Regions from separate parts of the Kroppenstedtia sanguinis genome, predicted to be linked through region 1. Evidence: riboswitches for the same ligand, from Rfam matches in the RefSeq annotation. Region 1 holds a riboswitch; each other region holds the start of a gene.
What was found. Region 1 has a riboswitch for S-adenosylmethionine ahead of metH (methionine synthase). Riboswitches for the same ligand answer to the same signal wherever they lie in the genome.

Region 1 (3,990 bases):
GTTGGTTCCGAAGAGGAACAACTCCGCCTGTTTTCGCTCTGCTTCGGAAATCGAAGCGTAACGTTCCAACCGCTCTGTATTGACGATGGCATAGTCCAACCCCGCCCGGGTGCAATGATATAGACAGACCGCGTTCAACACTTCCCTGCCGGCGGTGGGCAAACCAAAGGAGACATTGGATACCCCGAGTATGGTGCTACATTTCGGCAATTCTTTCTTGATCCGACGGATGCCTTCAATGGTTTCTCCAGCAGCTCCGATATAAGCTCGGTCCCCCGTTCCCACAGGGAAGATCAGGGGATCGAAGATGATATCCTCCGGCGGAATGTGGTAATCGTTCACCAACAAGTCATAGGAGCGTCTGGCTATGGCCAGTTTTTGCTCCGCCCGGACAGCCATTCCCTCCTCGTCGATAGTACCTACGACCACGGCGGCTCCGTATCGGTGGATGAGCGGTACCACCTCCCGGAAACGGTCTTCTCCGTTTTCTAAGTTGATGGAATTGATGATCGCTTTTCCCTGGGAATACCTCAAGGCCCCCTCGATTACTTGGGGATCCGTGGAATCGATCATCAGAGGAACCTTCACTTGATTGACGGCAAACTGAAGGAACCCTTCCATATCCTCCAGCTCATCCCGGTCTGGGTCCGCCAAACAGATATCGATCACCTGGGCCCCTCCCTTCACTTGCCGCCGGGCGATTCCGGAAGCTTCCTCATACTTCCCCTCGCGGATCATGTCGCGAAACTTGCGGGAGCCAATCACATTGGTCCGCTCACCTACCAGAATCGGGCGGTTATCCTCCTCCAGAAAAAGGGGTTCAATCCCGGATACCGCAGGGGAATGGGCAGGATTGCAACGACGGGGCTCCTTGTCCGCCAGCGTTTCCGCGATCGCCTCGATGTGTTCCGGCGTCGTCCCGCAACACCCCCCGGCCACATTGATCCAACCCTGCTCGGCAAATCCAGCCAGTTTTTGTGCCAGGCCTCGTGGAGTCTCATGGTAGTGCCCCTCCTCATCGGGAAGTCCGGCATTGGGGTAACAACTCACTCCGCAATGGGCCAGCCCGGAAAGAGTCCGTAGGTGATCCCGCATGAATTCCGGACCCGTGGCGCAGTTCAACCCTACGGTCAGGGGATTTAAGTGTTGAATGGACAGATAGAAGGATTCCACGTTTTGCCCTGCCAACATCGTTCCCATGGGTTCAATGGTACCGGAGATCATCAGGGGCACTTCGCTACCCAATTGCGCAAAGGCTTGCCGAATCCCGATTCCCGCCGCCTTCACATTGAGGGTATCCTGGGAAGTCTCCAGCAACAGAAGATCGACTCCTCCTCGAATCAAACCTTGGGCTTGTTCCCGGTAGGAATCCACCAGCTGATCAAAGGTGACTCCCCCAGTGACAGAGAGGGTCTTAGTAGTGGGACCGAGAGCTCCCGCCACATAACGAGGATGATCCGGCGTAGTGTAGTCTGCGACCGCTTCTACTGCCAATCTCGCCGCCTGCCGGTTGATCTCCTCTGCCTGTTTCTGCAACCCATACTCCGCCAGCACCACCGGGGTCGCCCCAAAGGTGTTGGTTTCAATCACATCGGCTCCGGCCTGCAGATACTCTCGATGAATCCTCCGGATCAAGTCCGGTCGGGTCAAGTTGAGGTATTCGTTGCAACCGTCGTACTCTTCCCCTCCAAAATCTTCTGCTATTAATGCTGCCCCTTGCAATTGAGTGCCCATCGCTCCGTCAAGAACCAATATCTTCTCCTTCAGCCTTTGCTGGATCGGTTTTTTTCCAACTGTGCGGGTCATCCCTAGTTCACCCCTCAGAAAAGTAAAAAACCTTCCATCTCTCTGAGATGAAAGGTCCGCTATTTCCAATTCGGTCTCTCATCTGACAGAGATTTACTCTGCAGGAATTGGCACCACACCGCGCGCAAAATGCACAGTAGGTTGCCGGGCTTCATCGGGCCAGTCCCTCCGCCTCTCTTGATAAGAGAATCAAGTATTCGGTTGTGAGGATTGATTGTAAATCATCAATCCCTAAGTTTCCGTTAACTATAATAAATCGACTCATCCTTGTCAATATCTAGTTTGATCCAGGCATGTGGATTCGCTCAATGAGGGGGGATCCTATTCTTCCACGTTCCGCTCCTTAGCATCCTCTCAAATATTCATCAATGCGCCTCCCCACCCCTTGGATCAACTGTTGCAACTGTTGGGAGGCTTCGAGGGCGGAGGATCCGATGGTGGCAAAGTAGATCTTGATTTTCGGTTCCGTACCCGATGGACGCAGACAAATCCAGGCCCCCTCGGGGAGATGAAACTTAAGCATGTTTTCCTTTGGGAGCCCGTATAATCCCTGTGCAAAGTCCTCCATGCCAAGCAAGGGAACACCAGCGATTCTCTGAGGAGGATTCTGTCGCCAGTCCGCCATGATCTCCTGGATCTTCCGGGCCCCCTCCATCCCTTGCAATGTTCGGGTTTGCATGCCCTCCGCAAAGTAACCATAGGTTTGATACAATTCTTCCAGGACTACATATAAGCTTTTTCCTTGGCTTTGATACTCCGCCGCCGCTTCGGAGAGGAGCATCGCCGTCACCACGGCGTCTTTTTCCCGAGCATGGGTTCCAGCCAAATAGCCACAGCTCTCCTCATATCCGAAAATAAACTGATAGTCTCCGCTTCGCCTGAATTCCTCGATTTTTTGGCCAATATATTTAAAACCGGTTAAGGTATTAAACACCTCAACACCGTAAATCTGTGCAATCCGGGCTCCCATCTCCCCGGTGACCACAGTTTTGACCATGGCTCCCTTAGGCGGCAGGGTTCCCCTTTTCTTCATGGTGGAGAGAAGGTAATGAAAAATTAAGACCCCAGTCTGATTTCCCGTCAGAGGGGTATACCCTCCTTTTCCGTCTGAGATGGCAACCCCGATCCGATCCGCGTCGGGGTCAGTCCCGATCACCAGATCTGCCTCCATCTGCTCCGCCAGCCGGATCGCCTTTGCAAGCACCTTCGGATCTTCCGGATTGGGAGTTTCCACGGTGGAAAAGAGGGGATCCGATTCCTCCTGTTCTTTCACAACGTAGACCCGTTCAAACCCGGTCCGCTGCAAAACCTGCCGGACGGGCAGATTCCCGCTTCCATGAAGCGGGGTGTATACGATGCCTAGTCGTTGCTTGATAGGCCTTGTTCCCTCTGGTTGCACGCTGACGGAGGTGACCGCTTCCAGATAGGCCTCATCCACCTCATCCCCGATCCACTCCAGCCACTGGTTCTCTTCCGCTTCCTTGCGGGTCATTTTTTGGATGTCGGCGAAGGAGTGGATCTGCCGAATCCATGAGAGGACTTGTGCAGCGGCCTCAGGGAGAAGCTGCCCTCCTTCCCTGCCGTATACTTTATAACCGTTATAAGGGGCCGGGTTGTGACTGGCAGTGATGACAATCCCTGCCGTCGTCTGTAAATATCGGACGGCAAAAGACAGCTCCGGGGTGGGTCTCATCTCCTTGAACAATTTTGTGCGAATCCCGTTTCCGGCCAGTACCAACGCCGCCTCCAAGGCAAACTCCGCAGAATGGCGTCTGGAGTCATAGGCGATCACTGCCGAAGGGGAGTTCTCCAGTTGCAAGAGATACTGGGCCAGACCCTGTGTGGCTTTCCCCACGGTATACCGGTTGATCCGGTTGCTGCCTGCTCCCATCAGCCCCCGTAAACCTCCCGTGCCAAACTCCAGGTCTTTGTGGAAACGGTCCATCACTTCTTTTGGATCCTGTGCAATGCTGCACAGCTCATCCTTGGTTTCCTGGTCGATCACCGGATCCTTCAACCAAAGCTCCAACAGGTCTTCCGCCTGACGTTCCCGTGTCATGTCGATCCTCCTCACAGAATCAGATGCACTCTGTTGATCGATCTCCACTCTTCCCATCTACATTGTGATTTACATCGATCTTGGACGGTTGGGGTCGGCTTTTACATTCCGCCAAAATCGCTCCA
Region 2 (3,990 bases), on a different contig from region 1:
TCTTGCGGGAGATCCGCTTTCCCCGAGAAGTGGCTGCCATCGGGGTAGGTGCCGCTTTAGCCGTATCGGGGGCAATTATGCAGGGTATCTCACGAAATCCGCTGGCGGATCCCGGACTGCTGGGTCTGACAGCCGGCGCAAATGCCGCCTTGGCCATTGCCATGGCATGCTTTCCAGGCCTCGACTATTTTGGAATCATGATCGCTTGCTTCATCGGAGCCGGGTTGGCTTCGGCAGTCGTTTTTGGTTTGGGTTCCCTGCAAAAGGGGGGGTCTTCCCCCTCTCGTCTCGTTTTGGCAGGGGCGGCGGTTTCTACATTTTTAGTTGCAGTTTCAGAAGGAGTCTCCCTGGTTTTTAAAATTTCCAAGGATGTCTCCATGTGGACCGCTGGTGGACTGATCGGAACTACATGGACTCAGATTTTATGGGTGATGCCGGTTATCTTCATCGGGATCCTTGTCGCGATTTACTATTCCCGTCAGCTGACCATTCTCAGTCTGGATGAAGAGGTGGCAGTCGGTTTGGGACAAAAAACGCAATACATCAAAGGGATTCTCTTTGTTGTCACCATTTTATTGGCAGGATCCTCTGTATCACTGGCTGGGAACTTGGTTTTTGTAGGCCTGGTGGTTCCCCATTTGGTACGAGCCATCGTGGGCGCGGATTACCGTCTGATCATTCCCTCTGCGGCTATCATCGGGGCTACCTTTATGTTACTGGCGGACACACTGGGACGAACGCTTCAGGCTCCCTATGAAACTCCGGTGGTGGCGATCATCGCTATGATCGGACTTCCCTTCTTTCTCGTCATTGTCCGTAAAGGGGGTCGGGCGTTCTCGTGATCCCAACTTCCACGCGTCGCAAGCAAAAGTATTGGATTTATATGCTGTTTGCTCTGATTGTACTCACAGCATGGATCAGCATGGGGTGGGGACCCGCTTCGCTATCTTATGATCGTCTGATTCCCACTTTGTTCGGTCAAGGGAGTTTTAAAGAAGAGTTCATCCTCTTTTCCCTTCGCCTGCCTCGTCTGCTGATCACCCTGTTGGCCGGGATGGCTCTCGCCTTGTCCGGCGGAGTCTTACAATCGGTGGCTCGCAATGATCTGGCGGATCCGGGGATAATCGGCATTAACTCAGGTGCCGGTGTGGCCATCGCCGTCTTCTTTTTATTTGCCCCGCTGGAGGTGGGGAACTTTGCCTATGCCATTCCCTTCATCGCTTTTGTGGGGGCGTTGGTGACGTCTTTAATCATTTATGGGCTGGCTTACGAAAAACGTACTGGGTTGCAACCGATCCGCCTGATCCTGATTGGGGTGGGATTTTCCACCACGCTCTCAGGGGTGATGACCATCCTCATCTCCTCAGCGGAACAGGAAAAAGTGGATTTTATCGCGAAATGGCTGGCTGGATCCGTTTGGGGAGTCGATTGGCCCTTTGTGTGGGCGATTTTGCCGTGGCTCTTGATCTTGGTCCCTTTTGTCTGGGTCAAATCGAACCCGCTCAATCTCCTCTCCATGGATGAACCGGTGGGGATTGGAGTAGGGTTGCGGGTGAACCGAGAGCGCCTCCTTCTCTTGCTGGCGGCGGTCGCCTTGGCGGCTGCAGCCACCTCGGTGACCGGAGGCATCGCCTTCGTAGGCCTGATGGCACCTCATTTGGCCAAAGCCATTATCGGACATCGGGCACAATTGTATTTGCCGATCTGTCTGTTGCTCGGTGGCTGGCTATTGCTGACGGCGGATACCATCGGAAGAAACTTGGTCGGGCCGGAGGGGGTCCCTGCGGGAGTGATCGTATCGATTATTGGTGCGCCTTATTTTCTCTATCTGTTGTTCAAAAGGACGAATCGCTGGGGAGAGAGATGAGTCATATGGAATCCTCCAGGCGGGTTGTTTTGGATAGGGAGATCGTGTTCACCCCCGTTCCGATGTACCGATCGGGACCAGGATTAATCAACAGCCCTGAATCCCCTTTTTTCTTTTTAGTATAATTTATCTTGACAGAACAGTCGTTTTCGTTTAGGGTTAAATCACAAATTCATATCAGAACATCCTTATCACGAGTCGGGGGAGGAATCTGGTCCGATGATCCCGCGGCAACCTTTATTCGTTTGATCCGAATAAAAAGGTGCCAAGTCCAGCAGGCCTGCAAGGGTCTGGAAGATAAGGAAGAGCGGAATTACAACTAAACCTCTTCCTTAGGAAGAGGTTTTTTAGTTCCGATCAGGTGGGATGCGGGCAACTCTCGCACCTAGGATGTTCATTTTATCTATAAAACATACTAAACACATGCGTTTAGTTATGAATGTGAGGAGGGATTCGGTTGAGCAGTACAGTCGTTGAAACAGAGGCTTCCGAGCCAAGAGCAGAAAATGAAATCCAATCCAAAGAGTATCGCAAGGTGGCCTGGGCCAGTTTTATCGGAACCAGTATCGAGTGGTATGACTTCTATCTGTACGGGTCCTCCGCTGCTCTGATCTTCCCCGCCTTATTTTTTCCCACTATTGATCCGCTGTACGGTACCATCGCAGCTTTTACCACTTATGCCGTCGGATTTATTGCTCGTCCGCTGGGAAGCGCCGTTTTTGGGCATTTCGGGGACCGGGTGGGACGGAGGAACGTTCTGATGCTCTCCCTCCTCGTGATGGGGGCGGCCACCTTTCTAATCGGTCTGCTGCCCACTCACCAATCGATCGGCATCGGCGCTCCGCTTTTGCTCAGTCTCCTCCGTTTAATTCAGGGTTTCGCAGTCGGCGGGGAATGGGGGGCGGCCGTGGTAATGACCGTGGAACATGCTCCACCTGGGAAGCGCGGATTTTATGGGAGCTTTCCTCAGTTGGGAGTGCCGGTGGGGTTGCTCTTGTCCACACTGGTGTTTTCTCTCTTCTCCAACCAATTGTCCGAGGAGGCTTTCCTGGCTTGGGGATGGCGACTTCCCTTTCTGCTGAGCGCAGTGCTCGTTCTGATCGGAGTCTATGTCCGCTGGAAACTGAGTGAGTCACCAGTGTATTTAAAACAGCGGGCGGAACAGCCTCAGGTGGACACTCATCCGGTGCGGACGGTATGGCGTGAGGAGAAAAAACCGTTGTTATTGACGATCGGCATGAAATTGTTGCAGAACGCATTATTCTACATCTATAGTGTGTTTTTGCTCAGCTATCTCGCGGAAACACTCCAGATGGATTCTTCTGTCGGATTGAATGCGATCATGATCTCATCTGTCGTCGGCTTGATCACTCTGCCCCTGTGGTCCTATGCATCTGACCGGATCGGGCGCAAGCCGGTATATCTATTTGGGGTGATCGCATCCATGTTGTTCATCTTCCCCTTTTTTTGGTTGGTGGACACCGGTTCCGTCCTTTGGATCACTATCGGCGTGGTGCTCGGATTGAATATCTTACACGATGCCATCTACGGTCCTCAGGCTGTTTACTACTCCGAACTATTCGGCACCCAGGTGCGACTGAGCGGAGCCTCGATCGGTTATCAGATCGGAGCCGTCTTGTCAGGCGGTTTGTCACCGATCATTGCTTCCTCCCTATTGGCGGGATTTCATGGGGAGAGTTGGCCCATTGCGATTTATCTGACTGTACTGGGAGTGCTCAGTCTGATTGCCACGCTGTTTGCTCGTGAAACCTATCGCGACTCCTTGACTTAAAGTTTGTAAATTGCCTGAGGCAACTCGGGTTAAAAAATACTGGGGTGAAGGTAGAATGAGTGAAATTATAGCCCTATCGGGAAGCCCGTCGGAACATTCAAGAACCGACTGCGTCCTTAGATTCCTATGTTATCTAGTGGAGAGAGAAGGGTTATCCACTACGCGGATTTCGGTTCGCAACTTTGCGCCGGAGGATCTGGTCTACGCACGCTTCGACAGCCCGCAGATTGAAGCTCTGGCAACCTCTATCCGAGAGGCTCGCGGGCTGATGATCGCCGCCCCGGTCTACAAGGCTTCTTATCCGGGAGTGCTCAAGGCTTTGCTCGATTTA
Region 3 (3,990 bases), on a different contig from region 1:
AAGCAAGCGATAAGTCCCACCGTACAAATCGAGGGAGACAATCAGGTGATCCCCCGGAGAAAACAACCCCATCACCGTCTGAACCGCCGCCATCCCCGAACTGCAGGCGAAGCCCGCATCTCCTCCCTCCAGTTCGGCAATCGCCTCTTCCAGCACCGACCGGGTGGGATTGGTGGTTCGAGTATAATCAAATCCAGTACTTCGCCCCGGTCCGGGATGTCGATAGGCTGTGGAGTGGTACACCGGAAAGCTGATCGCTCCCGTCTCCCGCTCCTGCTGGTTTCCAATCTGTGCGAGAATGGTCTCCTTGTGCATCCTTGATCCTCCCTTGCCACTACCGTTACAGATGAGAAGGAGTCTCCTTACACCTGTACAGGCTGCTGACTCTTTTTCAGGGCCTGCTCCAGATCGGCGATCAAGTCTTCCACGGCCTCAATGCCGACGGAAAGGCGGATTAATTCCGGATTGACTCCAGATACCCGCTGCTCCTCTTCTGTCAACTGCTGGTGAGTCGTGCTACCGGGATGAATCACAAGGGACTTGGCATCCCCCACATTGGCCAGATGGGAGAAGAGTTTCAAGCTTTCGATCAGACGACGCCCCGCTTCCACTCCCCCCTTGATGCCAAATGTAAATATGGCACCTTGACCCTTGGGCAGATATTTCTTCGCTTTTTCATAATCCGGATGCTTCGGCAGACCGGGATGACTCACCCACTCCACGGCCTCTTGATCCTGTAGCCAGCGAGCCAGTTGGAGGGCATTGGCACTGTGCCGCTCCATCCGCAAGTGGAGGGTCTCCAAACCTTGGAGCAACAGGAATGAATTAAAGGGGGAGAGTGAGGCTCCCAGATCCCGCAACAGCTGAACCCGAGCTTTGACGATGTAGGCCTGTTCCCCCAGAGCCTCTGTATAGGAGACCCCATGATAACTGGGATCCGGTTCCACCAATCCCGGGAATTTTCCGTTGCTCCAGTCGAATCGACCAGAATCGACGATCACGCCGCCGATCGATGTTCCATGCCCGCCGATAAATTTGGTGGCCGAATGAACGACGATATCCGCACCGAATTGGATCGGTTGCAACAGGTGGGGCGTGGCGAAAGTATTGTCGACAATCAATGGTACCCCTGCTTCATGAGCCACCTTTGCCACAGCCTCCAGGTCCAGTACATCTCCCTTGGGGTTTCCGATGGTTTCCCCAAAGATCGCTTTCGTCCGCTCCGTGATCGCCTGTTTGAAATTTTCCGGCTTCGATGGATCGACAAAATGTACTTGGATGCCTAATTTGGGTAAGGTGTGGTGAAATAGATTATAGGTCCCACCATACAGACTGCTAGACGCTACTACTTCATCCCCGGATCCGGCGATGTTCAGGATGGAATAGGTGATCGCCGCTTGACCGGAGCTGACTGCCAATGCCCCGACGCCCCCTTCCAGCGCTGCCACCCGCTGTTCAAACACATCCTGGGTCGGATTCATGATCCGTGTGTAGATATTTCCTGTTTCCGCCAGCGAAAAGAGATTGGCTGCATGCTCGGTGCTGTCAAAGGTGTACGAGGTGGTCTGGTAGATCGGCACTGCCCGGGCATGGGTGACAGGATCCGGCTCCTGTCCTGCATGGACCGCCAAGGTTTCAGGACGAAATGATTGCTCTTTTTCACTCATAACAATCGCCTCCTCAGGAAATTAAAAAACCTCTTCCCAGTCAGAGAAGAGGTTTTGTTCATACACAAAACAGACCCTTCTCTTATCTCTCAGCAGCCTCTGGGGCTCTGCAAGAATTGGCACCTTCCGGTCTGGGTGACTGGGGTTGCCGGGCTTCATCGGGCTCGTCCCTCCGCCTCTCTTGATAAGAGCGTCTTGCAAACATATGAGGTTATTCCAGTCTGAAAACTTGTGTTTTATTATACTGGGGGTTTCCCGGATCGTCAACAGCCAATTTCCATTTGTGAACGACGCCCTGTCCCCAAGCTCCGAAACCTGAGGATTTTGTACCGATTGGGTCAGTGAAGACCCTTTTCATCTCCCACTTCCATGGGGAGCTATGCATGATTACCAACGCCGGCCAATGTTTATCCGTTTTGCCGGAAAACCTTCTTCTCTCGGGGTCTTGATGATACACTAATATGGATCCCCGCCGCCCGGCACGGCGGCGAATTGAGTGTAGCCAAAGGAGGATTCCGATGTCGCGTAACCAGGAATTGATCCATCTCACTGACAAATACGGAGCCCGAAACTACCATCCGCTCCCCATCGTCATCTCCGAAGGGGAAGGGGTATGGGTGAAAGATGCCGACGGGAAGCGTTATATGGATATGCTGAGCGCCTATTCCGCCCTGAATCACGGTCACCGCCACCCCAGACTGATCCAGGCATTAAAGGATCAAGCGGACCAGGTGACGCTCACCTCACGTGCATTCCACAATGACCAACTGGGATTGTTTTATGAAAAAGTAGCCCGACTCACAGGCAAAGAGCGGGTCTTGCCGATGAATACCGGTGCGGAGGCTGTTGAAACCGCTGTCAAGGCTGTCCGTCGCTGGGCCTACGATGTAAAGAAGGTGCCTGAAAACCAGGCGGAAATCATCGCCTGCGAGGAAAACTTTCACGGCCGCACCATGACTGCCGTCTCCCTGTCCTCCAGTGAGGAATATCAACGGGGTTTCGGACCGATGCTGCCGGGGATCAAGATCGTCCCCTATGGCGACACCGAAGCCCTGAGACAAGCGATCACTCCCAACACCGCCGCCTTTTTGGTGGAGCCGATCCAAGGGGAGGCCGGCGTGATCGTGCCCCCGGAGAACTATCTCAAGGAAGCCGCCGCTCTCTGTCAAGAGAACAACGTCCTCTTCGTCGCCGACGAGATCCAGACCGGCTTTGGACGGACGGGTCAGCTCTTCGCCTGTGACTGGGAAGAGGTGAAACCGGACATGTACATTCTGGGGAAAGCCCTCGGCGGGGGCGTCATGCCCATCTCCGCCGTCGCCGCCGATGAGAAGATCCTCGGCCTGTTTGAACCCGGATCCCATGGTTCCACCTTCGGCGGAAACCCCTTGGCCTGCGCCGTCTCCGTGGCCGCCATGGATGTCCTGGAAGAGGAGAACCTGGTCCAACGCTCCCGAGAATGGGGAGAGTATTTCATGGCTGAACTGAAAAGGATTCAAAATTCGGCCATCAAAGAAGTGCGGGGCAAAGGACTTTTCATCGGAATGGAATTGTATGAGTCCGCCCGTCCTTACTGCGAACGGCTGGCGGAAGCTGGCCTTCTCTGCAAAGAGACCCACGAGAATACCATCCGTTTTGCCCCGCCGCTGACGATCACGCAAGAGGAGCTGGACTGGGCCCTCGGTCACATCCGCTCCGTTCTCGCGAAGACCTCCTGATCCATCCAAGCCCCGCCGGGGGCTTTTTTTATATTTGGAAAATCAGAAAGATCCAGGTCATCCCCAGAACGATTCCATTCAATACCCGGTTGAAGACCGCCCTCCTCTTCGACCCGGTGAGATCCAGTGCCCAATGTCGCCTGGACATCCGGGACGCCAAGGCTAAGCTCCCGGTTGGCAACATGCGGGAGAAACCGTAGAGGGCTCCCATCAGGATTCCTGTGAGGGGATCTAGGAAAAACCCGGTGAAAAGGTATAAGATATAAAAACTGATATGGGGAATATAAGTGAAAATTCCCGCCCCTAGGATCCAGCCCCACACCATCAAATCCCGTCCGTCCCCGCGATTAACCCAGGTGGAGGGAATTTGCCAGTGATGCTGTGGAACTTTCAGCGAGATGACTCCCCCTTCATGCAGAGTGTAAAGAAGGACTAGACTGGAGAGGATCATCGTTTTTAAAGGTATAGGTAAAAGAGATCCGAGCAGAAAGAAAAAAATCGTATACAAAAAACCGAACACAGCACCTGAACCCATCAGCGAAGCAGTGTAAATCAGGATTTTTTTGCTGAAGACACCGATGGAATCCCTCCCACCGGGAGGTTGG

Region 2: linked by a shared signal. The riboswitch ahead of JOD24_RS00785 (MFS transporter) and the one ahead of metH (methionine synthase) in region 1 are both predicted to bind S-adenosylmethionine.
Region 3: linked by a shared signal. The riboswitch ahead of JOD24_RS01325 (homocysteine synthase) and the one ahead of metH (methionine synthase) in region 1 are both predicted to bind S-adenosylmethionine.

What each region holds. Positions count from the first base shown of each region.
Region 1 covers NZ_JBNPXF010000008.1:88,929-92,918, forward strand. Annotated here, with positions in the region: gene metH (methionine synthase) at 1-1,806, opposite strand, end outside; SAM riboswitch class I at 1,882-1,993, opposite strand; gene JOD24_RS06885 (phospho-sugar mutase) at 2,150-3,865, opposite strand.
Region 2 covers NZ_JBNPXF010000001.1:157,580-161,569, forward strand. Annotated here, with positions in the region: gene JOD24_RS00775 (FecCD family ABC transporter permease) at 1-842, shown strand, start outside; gene JOD24_RS00780 (FecCD family ABC transporter permease) at 839-1,867, shown strand; SAM riboswitch class I at 2,053-2,171, shown strand; gene JOD24_RS00785 (MFS transporter) at 2,325-3,659, shown strand; gene ssuE (NADPH-dependent FMN reductase) at 3,715-3,990, shown strand, end outside.
Region 3 covers NZ_JBNPXF010000001.1:288,876-292,865, reverse strand. Annotated here, with positions in the region: gene JOD24_RS01330 (aminotransferase class I/II-fold pyridoxal phosphate-dependent enzyme) at 1-315, opposite strand, end outside; gene JOD24_RS01325 (homocysteine synthase) at 363-1,667, opposite strand; SAM riboswitch class I at 1,747-1,858, opposite strand; gene JOD24_RS01320 (ornithine--oxo-acid transaminase) at 2,186-3,385, shown strand; gene JOD24_RS01315 (hypothetical protein) at 3,414-3,990, opposite strand, start outside.